One region of the Paenibacillus sp. EKM212P genome, then DNA from elsewhere that is predicted to be linked to it. Evidence: predicted binding sites of a transcription regulator. Region 1 holds the regulator's gene; each other region holds the start of a gene.
What was found. The regulator Rex, encoded in region 1, represses fermentation and respiration genes when NADH is low (regulators of the CRP and FNR family bind a similar motif). The targets are predictions, from matches to a motif close to TTGTGAAATATTTCACAA.
Positions count from the first base shown of each region.

Region 2: the regulator Rex is predicted to act here: its motif matches at 1,483-1,500, upstream of adhE (bifunctional acetaldehyde-CoA/alcohol dehydrogenase).
Region 3: the regulator Rex is predicted to act here: its motif matches at 1,945-1,962, upstream of nirB (nitrite reductase large subunit NirB).
Region 4: the regulator Rex is predicted to act here: its motif matches at 1,743-1,760, upstream of G9G54_RS21030 (DoxX family membrane protein).

Region 1 is NZ_JAAMNR010000002.1:379,081-382,298, reverse strand. Features, by position in the region: gene dinG (ATP-dependent DNA helicase DinG) at 1-1,330, shown strand, start outside; gene G9G54_RS07840 (redox-sensing transcriptional repressor Rex) at 1,375-2,028, shown strand; gene G9G54_RS07835 (amidohydrolase) at 2,015-3,218, shown strand, end outside.
Region 2 is NZ_JAAMNR010000002.1:538,684-541,901, reverse strand. Features, by position in the region: gene G9G54_RS08670 (DODA-type extradiol aromatic ring-opening family dioxygenase) at 1-461, shown strand, start outside; gene G9G54_RS08665 (Crp/Fnr family transcriptional regulator) at 601-1,317, opposite strand; gene adhE (bifunctional acetaldehyde-CoA/alcohol dehydrogenase) at 1,576-3,218, shown strand, end outside.
Region 3 is NZ_JAAMNR010000005.1:279,381-282,598, reverse strand. Features, by position in the region: gene nirB (nitrite reductase large subunit NirB) at 1-1,838, opposite strand, end outside; gene G9G54_RS16790 (spore germination protein) at 2,126-3,218, shown strand, end outside.
Region 4 is NZ_JAAMNR010000008.1:156,015-159,232, reverse strand. Features, by position in the region: gene G9G54_RS21040 (alpha/beta hydrolase) at 1-79, shown strand, start outside; gene G9G54_RS21035 (dioxygenase family protein) at 172-963, shown strand; gene G9G54_RS21030 (DoxX family membrane protein) at 1,119-1,637, opposite strand; gene G9G54_RS21025 (DUF3048 domain-containing protein) at 1,887-2,981, shown strand; gene G9G54_RS21020 (DUF47 domain-containing protein) at 3,170-3,218, shown strand, end outside.

The DNA.
Region 1 (3,218 bases):
ATTGGCGAAATCGGGGCACGAGAAGTCGACGGATTGGGCCTCAACCATCGATCAGATGTATCCGCTCGTGTTAGAGGTTAAGGAAACTTGGGATCTGCTAAGCGACAAACTGTTTGGCATGTTGCCAGAGCGAAGCGATGCGACACCGGGTGAAACAGGACAGTTTTCTTCCCGTCTCAAACCTTCAGCCAAGCCTGCAAAGTGGGATCAGGCGGGGGCTTTGGAAAATCAGCTATATGTAACGATGAGTGAAATTTTGCGCAAGGGCGACAAGCTGATGCTGGACGTCAAGGAAGAACATGACGATTATGCGGCGGATAGCCTTATTACAGATATCACGGGTCTGCTCAAGGATCTGGCGGGGATTCGAGAAAATTTGCGCTTTTTTATGCGACTCGATGATGAAACAACCGTATACTGGCTCGAAGCGAGTGGGCAATTCCGCAGTAAATCATTACAATTTTATGCGGTGCCCGTCGATGTGAGCCGCCAGTTGAAAGAAATGTTTTTTGACAAAAAAAGAAGCATCATTCTGACGTCTGCTACCTTATCGGTAGATAAGTCGTTTCAGTACATGATCGATCAGCTCGGCTTGCAGGAGGCCGCAGATCAAGAGCGGCTGATGACTTCGCAGCTCCCGTCACCCTTTAATTACAGGGATCAGGTGTTGCTGGTCATTCCACGGGATTTCCCAAGCGTGAAGGGCAGTGTAGGAGATGCACACTTTGTAGATATGCTCGTTAGCTCTCTAGGAGCGACTGCTCAGGCGACGCGGGGGAGAATGCTCGTTCTGTTTACTTCCTATCGGATGCTCCGGCAAGTGTATGAACCGCTCAAAGAGGCCTTAGCATCCAGCGAAATTACTGTGCTGGGACAAGGTGTGGACAGTGGGAGTCGCAGCAAGCTAACCCGCCGTTTTCAGGAAGCCAAAGCTTCTGTATTGCTGGGAACCAGCAGCTTCTGGGAAGGCGTCGATATTCCGGGGAAGGCTCTGACTTGTCTAGCCATTGTTCGCTTGCCATTTCAACCGCCGAATCACCCGTTGCTGGAGGCAAAAAGCGAGCTGCTCCAGCAGCAGAAGAAGAATCCATTTATGAAGCTGTCTGTACCACAAGCGGTCATTCGCTTCAAACAGGGATTTGGTCGGTTGGTTCGTACAGCGAGCGACCACGGGGTCGTTATCGTTTACGATACGCGTGTGATCGAATCCTATTACGGAAAGCACTTTTTGTACTCGTTACCGGGACCAAAAATGGAGCATATGCCATCGGAGCAAATGGTGCCCCGCATCGCCGAATGGCTCCAATCCGCCCCGGAGACCGAGGCATAACGGACGGACACTAAGTATGTTCGTTACAATTAGGGGGAGCAAGTATGAAATCAGATAAAATTTCAGAGGCTGTCGTACGGAGGTTACCCGTATATTTACGTTATCTGAATGCACTTCACAAACGGGAGGTGGCTACGGTCTCTTCTCAAGAGTTGGGACAGAGGCTAGATTTGAACCCGGCCCAAATCCGTAAAGATCTCGCCTATTTTGGAGATTTTGGTCGGAAGGGTATCGGTTATGATGTTTCTTATCTAATTGAGAAAATACGCCATATCCTGAAAATCGATCAGCAAATTAATGTAGTATTGGTCGGAGCGGGTAATCTGGGGCAAGCCCTTTCGAATTATAACGCTTATTTAAAAGACAATATGAAGATTGTAGCGGTATTTGATGCGTTTCCGGATAAGGTAGGGACCAAGATCAATACATTGGTCGTGCAACCGATGGATGAACTGGAAGCGACTGTGAAAGAAAAAAACATTCGAATCGGGATTATTACCGTACCTGATTTTGAAGCACAGCACGTGGCTGACAGGCTTATTGAGAGCGGAATTGGAGCGATCCTGAACTTTGCACCGACTACTCTCAAGGCACCGGCCAACATTCGGATTCATGCCACAGACTTTACAACTGATTTGCTTAGCCTCGCTTATTATTTGGAGGACGGAAAGGAAGAAACACAATATGACAGTGAATAAATGGATGATTAAAAACGGCTCTTTTGCCGTAAATGGACCAGAAGCTGGGGTAATCCATGGTTTTATGATTGTGGAAGATAGCCGCATTACTTACATTGGCGAGACTTTGCCTTCGGGTGAGGAAGAGACGGAAGCGATCGATGGTAAGGGGCTTTTATTTTTACCTGGTCTGATTAATACTCATGGTCATGCGGCGATGTCTCTGCTGCGTGGGCATGGAGATGACTTGGCACTTCAAGTATGGCTTCAGGAAAAAATGTGGCCTATGGAAGCCAAGTTTACATCTACGGACGTGTACTGGGGTACGTCGTTGTCTGTGCTGGAAATGCTGAAAGGTGGAACAACGACCTTCCTGGACATGTACGATCATATGGATGAGGTGGCTCGTGTGGCTGAAGAGTCAGGTATTCGTGCAAGTCTGATGCGTGGAGCAATTGGACTATGTTCGGAGGAAGAACAGCGAATCAAGCTGGCTGAGGCCGTAACTTTTGCGCGTAACTGGCATGGTAAAGCAGACGGGCGTATTACAACGATGATGTCACCGCATGCGCCATACACCTGTCCACCTGCGTTTATTGAAAAATTCGTACAAGCTGCGCATGATCTGGATTTGCCGCTGCATACGCACATGTCTGAGACGATCGCCGAAGTGGAGCAAAACGTACGTGACTACGGTTTGCGTCCAGTTGCACACTTGGATAAGTTTGGCTTTTTCTCCCGTCCTTCGCTTGTTGCCCATGGCGTTCATTTGAATGACGAAGAAATAGCTTTACTGGCTGAACGTGGTGTAGCGGTTTCGCACAACCCAGGTAGCAACTTGAAGCTGGCAAGTGGTGTGGCAAGAGTGCCTGAATTGCTGCGTGCAGGGGTTACCGTTTCTCTCGGAACGGATGGTCCTGCCAGTAATAATAACCTGGATATGTTCGAGGAAATGCGTCTGGCAGCACTTATTCACAAGGGTGTATCTGGTGACCCTACGGCAGTTCCTGCGAGTGAAGCGCTGCGTCTGGCAACAGAATACGGTGCAAAGTCAATTGGTTTAAAAGAAGTAGGAGCGTTGGCAGCAGGCAACAAGGCTGACTTTATCGCGCTGGATCTGAATCAGGCACATTTCTTGCCGCGTACAGATATTATTTCCCATGCGGTATACTCAGCAAGCGCCAAAGACGTGGTTCACGTATGGGTAGACG
Region 2 (3,218 bases), 160 kb from region 1:
GGGTGAGGGGACTGGATCATGGATCCTGGACATTGTTGCATCGTATGTATCCTGAGGCGGACATTCCGGTAGTTCAGATCTCAGTAAATCCATATCTTTCGCCCAAAGCACAATATGCCATTGGTGAAGTGCTGCGTGGACTGGGAGAACAAGATATTCTGGTCATTGGCAGTGGAGTGACTGTTCATAATCTGCGTATCGTCAAATGGGGGGAAACGAAAACAGAACCTTGGGCTATAGATTTTGATGATTGGATTATTGAAAAAGTGCAAAGTAGAGATATAGAGGCTTTGGATCACTATGAAAGCGAAGCACCGTATGCTCGTCAGGCCGTACCAAGAGCAGAGCACTTTGTACCGTTGTTTATTGCGATGGGGAGTGGAAATCCTGCAAACAAAGCCAAGGTCATCCATAGAAGCTATGAGATGGGGAATTTAAGTTATCTATGCTTACAGTTTTAAAAAGTTTGTTGCCAGAAGAAGGACTATTGTTAAAATGCTTCGCTACTGCTCCTGTATAAGTAGGGGAGTGGAAATAAATTAGGGAGTGTTATAAGCTATAATGGCTTATAACACTCCCTTTTACATAAATAACGATTTATTATATCCGGCAAATCTCACGAGGGCACAATTCACAATGACACACGCCTTGCAGCATTTCCAAATCCTTGACAACAATCATGCCGTTATCGTATTCTACTGCATTTTTCTTACGTAGATCACTAAGCATCCGGTTTACGCTTTCCCGAGTCGCACCGATCATATTAGATAAGTCAGTATGAGTAATTTTCTTATGAATCAGGATATGTTCGCCGTGAGGCTCACCATAGGTATTGCATAAACGGATGAGTGTTGAACATAAAGCACCTGGCTTGCCGTACATCATCAAATCGCGGAACTTAGTCTGAGTAATACGGTGATGCGAACCCATCCATTTCATAAAGTCAATCGCAAAATCACAATGCTGGCAAATAAGCAGTTCCAAATCTGTATGATCGATTACGCCAATATCACTGTCTTCCAGAACCTCAGCAGAAAAGGAATGCTTAGTACCGAAAAATGGATCAGTTTGACCAACAAGATCGCCGCTTTGATACATATATAGAATAAGTTCCTTACCTTCATCCGTTGTTTTGGTTACTTTCACGCGTCCGCGCTTAATATAAAACAGCTTATCCGCTGTATCTCCTTCCCAGAACAGATGCGAGCTTTCAGGCATAACTCGATCTTTCATCATCACTTGCAACCGGTTGAAGCTGGCCTCCGAGAAGCAACAGGTGTTGCCGCGGGCTTCCATTACATTTGTAGGGTTTCTCATCGTCCATTTCCCCTTTGTATCCTATGTTTTTTATCTGCAACTTGATCAATTCAAATTCATTATATACCTGCGCAATGCGTTTTTGGGGCAAGAAGAGGGGGTAAAAGTGGCAGAATTCCAAACTTTGTGATTTAATTCACTTCATAAAATAAAATTTTAAATAGATTGTGAAAAAAATCACAATATATCTTGAAAAGCTGTGTTACGATCAGTGCGTGAACAAGAGATAGTACACGAGATAACAGGAGGATGAGGGAAATGGCTGTTAAAAACGAGGTTATCCAAAAAGAGCAAAGCGCAGAGCAGTATATTCAAACGCTGATTGACCGGGGGAACCGGGCACAGCAAGCTTTCATGAGTATGAATCAGGAACAGATTGACGAAATCGTACAAGCTATGGCACTCGCAGGGATGGATAAACACATGTACCTGGCGAAGTTGGCTGTTGAAGAAACAGGACGCGGTGTGTACGAGGACAAAATCACCAAAAACATGTTTGCAACAGAATATGTCTATCATAGTATCAAAAATGAAAAAACCGTCGGTGTCATTGAAGACAATGATTTTGACAGTTTTCAAAAGATAGCAGAGCCAGTCGGCATTATCATGGGGATCACTCCAGTGACAAACCCGACTTCGACTACGATGTTCAAAGCGTTGATTGCCATTAAAACACGTAACCCAATCATTTTCGGTTTCCATCCATCTGCTCAATCGTGTAGTGCGGAAGCAGCCCGCGTCTTGCTCGAAGCAGCCGTCAAACATGGTGCTCCAGCTGATTGTATTCAATGGATTGAAGCTCCATCGATGGATAAGACAAATTCACTCATGAATCACCCGGATGTGGCTCTGATTCTGGCAACTGGTGGATCAGGCATGGTTAAGGCGGCATATAGCTGCGGTAAACCTGCTCTGGGTGTAGGCCCAGGTAACGTGCCTTGCTTTATTGAAAAAACAGCAGACATCAAGCAGGCCGTGAACGATCTTATCCTCTCTAAATCTTTTGACAACGGTATGATTTGTGCTTCCGAGCAAGCGGTTATTATCGAAGAGCCAATCTTCGAACAAGTGAAAAAATTGATGATCGCTAACGGCTGCTATTTTGTAAATAAAGAAGAAGCAGCTAAGCTCACTCAAGGAGCTATGAATGTCGAGAAATGTGCAGTGAACCCAGCAATCGTCGGGCAGTCTGCTGTGAAAATTGCTGAAATGAGTGGTATCACAGTACCAGCAGGAACTAAAATTTTGGTCGCTGAGATTGAAGGGGTAGGAACAAAATTCCCATTGTCTGCGGAAAAATTGAGTCCTGTATTGGCTTGCTATAAAGTAAAAAATGCGGAACAAGGTATTCAACGCGCTGCTGAAGTCGTGGAATTCGGGGGCATGGGCCACTCGTCCGCTATTCATTCGAACGATGAGGACGTTATCGCCCGCTTCGCAAACCGTCTGCAAACAGGACGTATCATTGTAAATGCACCTTCCACACATGGTGCGATTGGCGACATTTACAACACCAATCTTCCTTCGTTGACACTCGGTTGCGGTTCGTACGGTCGTAACTCGACTTCGTCGAACGTATCGGCAGTCAATTTGATTAATGTGAAAAGGGTGGCGAAACGGACGGTGAATATGCAATGGTTCAAAGTACCTTCCAAAATCTATTTTGAAAAAAATTCGACACAGTATCTTGCTAAAATGCCTGATATCACACGTGTAGCCATTATCACGGACCCTATGATGGTAAAACTGGGATATGTGGATCGTGTTATTCATTATCTGCATCAACGCCAAACACCGGTAGCTATCGAAGTGTTCTCTGAAGTAGAGCCAGATCCATCGACAGTTACGGTAGAACGTGGTACAGAAATGATGAGACGTTTCCAACCGGATTGCATCATCGC
Region 3 (3,218 bases), on a different contig from region 1:
GGCAGATCCTCTTTACGGACACCGATCAAATCCAGCCGCTGTCCTCCTGTTACTTTAACGACCTTAACGTTGTATTTAAGAGAAACATCTGCTATCTTCTTCAAATCTTCTGGGGTCGTTACACCGCCGTACATTCTAGGAACAACTGTAAACGTTCCATCCTTTTGAATGTTTGCGTGCAATCGCTCATTTACAAAACGGGAATCTCCCTCATTTTCATAGGTATCCGGGTTAATCATTCCCAAATAGTAATTCAGCGCCGGGCGGCATTTGGAGCATCCTTCATCATTATGCCAACCCAGTACATTCATAACTTCACGCGTTGTTGTCAGCCCTTTGGTTTTGATCGCTTCCACAATCTCGTCCCGACTCAATGATGTGCAACCACATATTCCTTGCTTGGCTGACGTCTTGAAGCTGTCTCCAAGAACATATTGTAAAATTTGCTCAACGACAGGCTTACATCCTCCACAGGAACGCGTTGCTCCGGTGCATGCCTTAATTTCATCGACTGTTGTCAGTCCATTATCATTAATTGCATCCACAATCGCCTTTTTAGTCACACCGTTACAGCCGCAGACAATTTCATCATCCTCCATCGTTTCAGCGGATAATGTTTTCGCCCCGTGATTGCTACATCCAGTACCCATGATCTGTCCATATATCTCATCTGTCATCAATGTTTGCTGACGTACATATTTTTGAAGACTAGCAGATTCGCTCACATCGCCAAACAGTACAGTTCCAACAATCTTATTTTCACGAAGCAGCACTTTTTTGTATGTGCGCTTCCACTCATCTTTTGCAACAATCACCGTATGTTCAGGCTGAGTTATGAATTCGCCAGCTGAGAAAACATCCACCCCTGAAATTTTGAGCTTGGTAGAAACCACCGATCCCATATAACCTTCAGTTTCCGCGCCTGCCAAATGTTTGGCAATGACACTTCCCTGCTCAAACAGCGGAGCTACCAGACCATAACAGATTCCGCGGTGTTCAACACATTCCCCTACGGCGTATACATCCGGTACGGAGGTTCTCATCAAATCATCGACTATGATACCACGGTTCGTTTCCATACCACTTTGCACAGCCACCTGAATATTAGGCTTGATCCCGACGGCCATAACGACCAAATCCGCTTCTAGCTCGCTTCCGTCTGAAAACCGCAGCCCTTGTACCCGATCTTGACCATACACTTCCGCAGTTTGCATTTGCATAGCAAACTTGATTCCCTGGCGTTCTAGTTCTGCTTTCAGCATCGCAGAGGCTTCCCGGTCCAGCTGGCGTTCCATCAAATCCTCCATTAAATGAACGACCGTAACATCCATTCCCAGGTTGACCAAGCCTTTAGCTGCTTCCAGCCCTAACAGACCTCCACCAATGACAGCTGCCTTTTTAAAGGTCTTCGCTGCCTCAAGCATTGCCGAGCAATCGGCGATATCTCGGAAACCGATGACACCCGGTAATTCCTTACCCGGAATAGGCAGAATAAATGATTGTGAGCCAGTAGCTACCAAAGCTACATCGTAATCAATTTCCAGTCCGTCTTCGGTGTGAATCTTCTTGTTCTCACCGTCGATGCTTTTCACCATTTTTCCTGTATACAAAGTAATCCCTTGATCCGCATACCATTGCAAATCGTTCAGTATGATATCATCAATCGTTTTACTGCCTTCCAACACATAAGAGAGCATGATCCTGTTATAGTTCGGATGCGGCTCATTTCCCAGGACCGTAATTTCATACTTATCTGTTAATTTTAAAATTTGTTCGACCGTATTGATACCAGCCATCCCGTTCCCTATAACCACAAGTTTCTGTTTACTGTTTATCATATACCGGTTCCTCCATTCATTCGACGATACTCCCTATCCGACGACATCTCCTACGTTCCTATGAATATTGCTTATGCTTCTATTCTAGTACAGCAGACAGAGCTATATGTGACTAGAATCACAATGTAGTTCAAATTAAGAATATTTAGGGATTTCCCTATTCCGTTTCAAGGGATAAAGGTAAGGCCAGAAATCAACTTTCCATTTCATGTGTAAATACAACCTTTATAAGGAATACTTTAGGGACGACTTGTATCTTAGAATTGAATCGTTTGGAGGTGGTCATCTTGTGGTCTAAAATAATTTCTTATATTCCGAGCTGGAGTACACTCTTTCAAGCAGGCCTCGCATTGATTATTCCTTTAGGGATTTATTATATAAACACATCGATTTATTCGTTTGTTGGCAGTAAGGGGGCAAAATCCAAACATTCTTCTGATCGTCCGCTTTCCGACGAACATAACGAAGGCCACGCGGATCAGCAGCATGAACCACGCTCTAAAATTACAGGGAATTACGATTCCGATTTAAAGTCGATTCGAGAGTCTATAGGCGGAAATAGTGATGTGCATTTTCGTGAGTTTGTAGTAAAGAAATTTCATGTACGGTCCGTGTTAGTCTTCATAGAAGGTATGCAGGATGAAGAGCTTATGAACAAGCAGGTATTGCAGGTCTTGATGTTTGAGGGCCAGCAGGATCAACAGGAACAGCCGGAAAGTATAAGTAACTCTTATATAAAAGATAGCTTGATGCCGCTTACGCAAATTAGTGAAGTTGCTGATATGGAGAAACTGCATGAGTTCATCCTTTTAGGCCATACCGCCTTATTAATTGAAGGAATGAAGGAAGCACTGCTAGTGGGTTCGCCTAATGGCGCCATTCGCTCCGTCAATGAACCAACGTCTGAAGCATTACTTCGGGGTCCCAGAATCGGTTTTACGGAGGTATTAAGTGAGAATACTTCAATGCTTCGACGCCAAGGGTTAAACAAAAGTCTGGAAATGAAGAAATTCCAAGTAGGAAGCCGAATCAAAAAAGATCTGGTTGTCGCGTATATAAAGGATATTGTGAATCCGGACCTCCTTGAAGAAGTAAACCGCAGAATTTCAAAGATAGACATGGATTTTTTGGCTGAATCCGGTTATGTGGAACAACTTATTGAAGACAATTATTTAAGTCCGTTTCAGCAGGCTCACAACACAGAGCGCCCCGACCGTGTCATTAATGCTTTGTTGGAAGGAAGAATAGCCATTTTGCTAGATGGAACTCCCTTTGCACTCATTGTTCCGGTGACCTTCAGTATGCTGCTTCAATCACCCGAGGACTATTATGAGCGCTGGATTCCAGGAACACTTCTACGTCTGTTGCGATTTTGCGGAG
Region 4 (3,218 bases), on a different contig from region 1:
ACGGCTGATTGATCGAACACTTGAATGGCTGGATGAACAGGAAAATATTCAACGGGATTGGCAGCACTGGATGATCTGATTTCAGTGTGTAACGGATTGTATTGGAAATTGCGCCTCCGCCGGAGTAAAATGGAAGAGTAACACTATACTGGCGTGTGGAGGTTGGCAGCGATGACATTACCCTCAATTTTTGTTGCGCATGGTTCACCGACACTGGCTGTAGAAAATAACGCATATACCAGCTTTCTTGCAAAGCTGGGCGCGAGCCTGCCCCGACCCAAAGGAATTGTCATTTTTTCCGCGCATTGGGATAGCCCCGATCAATGTATTGGCGCGGATGATCAGCATGCAGCGTTGCACGATTTCTATGGCTTTCCCGAAGAAATGTACTCAATTGATTACCCTGCACCAGGCGATCCAAAGCTGTATGAGGAGATAGAGCATCTGTTCAGTCAGCATAACCTGTTCCACCAGCCGGTTCGGAACCGAGGACTGGATCATGGAGCATGGGTGGTTTTGCGGCATATATATCCTGATGCAGACATACCGGTCGTACCCTTATCCATTGATTCTCGGCGCGCTCCTCAGGAGCAATACGAGATTGGGCGGATGCTGGCGCCGTTGCGAAAACAAGGAATTTTGATTATCGGTAGCGGTGGATTGGTACACAACTTGCGGACACTCAAGCAGACGAGTGAGCCAGCCGATTGGGCCGTTCAATATGATGACTGGATTGCACAGCAGCTTCAAGACTGGAATTTGCGTCACCTATTCCAATATGACAAGAAGGCTCCATATGCCAAACAGGCGGTACCTTCTTATGGAATAGAGCATTTTTCACCTTTGTTTTATGCGATGGGGGCTGCGGATCATGAGCGCTCCGCGCGTAAGCTTTTTCAATCGTATGTCCTTGGCTCGTTAAGTCTCAATTGTTGGGCTTTTGGTCAAGAAAGTGATACGTAAATGTAAAAAAAGAACTTCCGAATCCACATGGTGTGTGGGAATGGAAGTTCTTTTGTGTATTTTGCGTTTTATTAATTAGAAGGCACGTGTATCGTGAGCATAACAGCACAAAAAATAACCATTATCCCGGAGGATAACGGTTATTTTGGGAATGTTTAAGCTATTTTTCGACTAGGGTCCGCTGGAAAGGTATCTTTATTTTTACGAAACAGTCCACGCAGGAAGGGCAGTACCCAACGGTCAAAGCCAATTCTTCCGGCATTTGCACCAGCAACTACAAGGAAGATTTCAAACAGCAGGTAGATTGCATTGGTGCTTACTGTACCCGAGAACAGGAACGAGAAGTTCATAACCATAGCCATCAAAGCAGCCAGTGTAGTCAATGTACCGAGAAGCAGGCCAACCCCGACCAAGAACTCACCCAATGGGATCAGGACGTTGAACAAACCTACATTCGGCAGGGCAAAGGCTTCCAGGAACGATCCCCACCAGCCTTGTACAGCGGGATGGTCTCCACCTGTTTTAGCAATGGCCCCCGAGATAAATCCTCCTGCATCGAATCCACCTGTCAGTTTTTCAAGTCCGTGGGTCATCCATTCATAACCTAGATAAACCCGTACTACAGTCAGCAACCACATTGCGACTTTGTTTTCACGTAACCAGCTGTTAAACATTCAAACCACTCCTCTTTCTTAATCTATAATGTTGGTTGTATTTCATTTTGTTGGGGATGATCATCTTTGCTACACCTTTATTGTAGTAGGTTCAGTTACAGTTATTTGTGATAAAAATCACAAAGTATGAATATTTTTTAAATTTTAATGTCTTTAGATAAGTATTCTATAGAGTGGTTACGCTTCAATCAAGACAAAAACAGGAAATAAAGCTTATAATGAGAAAAATAACTAAGTGGAGGGATGAACTTGTCCGGGCCCATTTCCCAACGAAATCATTGGTTGCGTGTGATGGCCTCAGCTCTGTTATGCATGACGCTGATGTCTTGTACTGCTATGTCGAATACGGGTGAATCTGATTCCGTTCCCCAACCGACCAAGCAAGTAACAGAGAAGGAGGCACTTGAACCGCCGAAGGAGCAGTCTATTCCGGCATTTACAGCTCCGCTTACCGGTCTTCCGGTGGAGCAGCCTGTTTTGGAGCGGCCGCTCGCTGTCATGATTAACAATGCTCCGGCTGCACGTCCACAGGCAGGACTTAGCCAGGCAGACATGGTATATGAAGTTCTTGCAGAAGGCGGGATTACCCGTCTGGTCGCTTTTTTCCAAAGTCATGGTGGAGATGTAAAGATCGGACCGGTCCGTAGCATTCGACCGTATTTGATTGAGCTGGGCGAAACCTATGGTGCGTTGCCTATACACGCAGGGGGAAGCACAGATGCCTATGCGATTTTACAGCAGCAGCGGAAGGAACATCTGGATGAGATTTCAAATGGAGGGGCTTACTTCTGGCGAAGCAAAGATCGTCGTCCTCCACATAATTTATACACAGACGTGAACAGACTGCGCAAAGGAAGCGATAGTAAAGGGTATGCCAAGCATACGGACGTTCCAGTATATTCTTACCTTAAATCCGGTGAAACCCCAGTTATGGTGGACGAGACAGCAGCATCTTTGCAAATTCGTTTTTTGCTTAAAAGCTATCGGGTATCTTATACCTATAATCCAGCGAATCAACAATATAAGCGTTTTGTGAACGAAAAGTCACATATGGATCAAAATAATAACCAACAGCTCTCAGCAGCCAATGTTATTGTAATGAGCGCTAGACATCGAACGTTAGATGATGTAGGCAGATTAAGTGTTGAGCTGGACGGCAGTGGAGAGGCCATGGTGTTTCAACAAGGACAGTTAATACAGGCTGAGTGGCAGCATACACCAGGCGATGCGATTCGTTTTATGAAAAATGGGGTTGAAATCCCGTTAACGCCAGGTACATCCTATATACATGTGGTACCTGCAGATACTTCACTAAAGGAACATGTAACCATAGAAGCAAATTAGAAAACAAAATACACCTTTTTAGGAAAAAATTGTCGGATAATGACCTTCGCTGTCGGGCACTGTATACGTATGTCATGAAATTTGCTTTTACAAACATTACAAAAACATTGATGAGTGTGATAAGATAGCAAAGGTTGTCTATTGCAGTCGAAACAGGTTGCGGATATTTTCGTAAAGGGGTAATCGTTATGAGATTGAAGAAAAAGGATATATTCTTCGAGACGTTGGAAAATATGG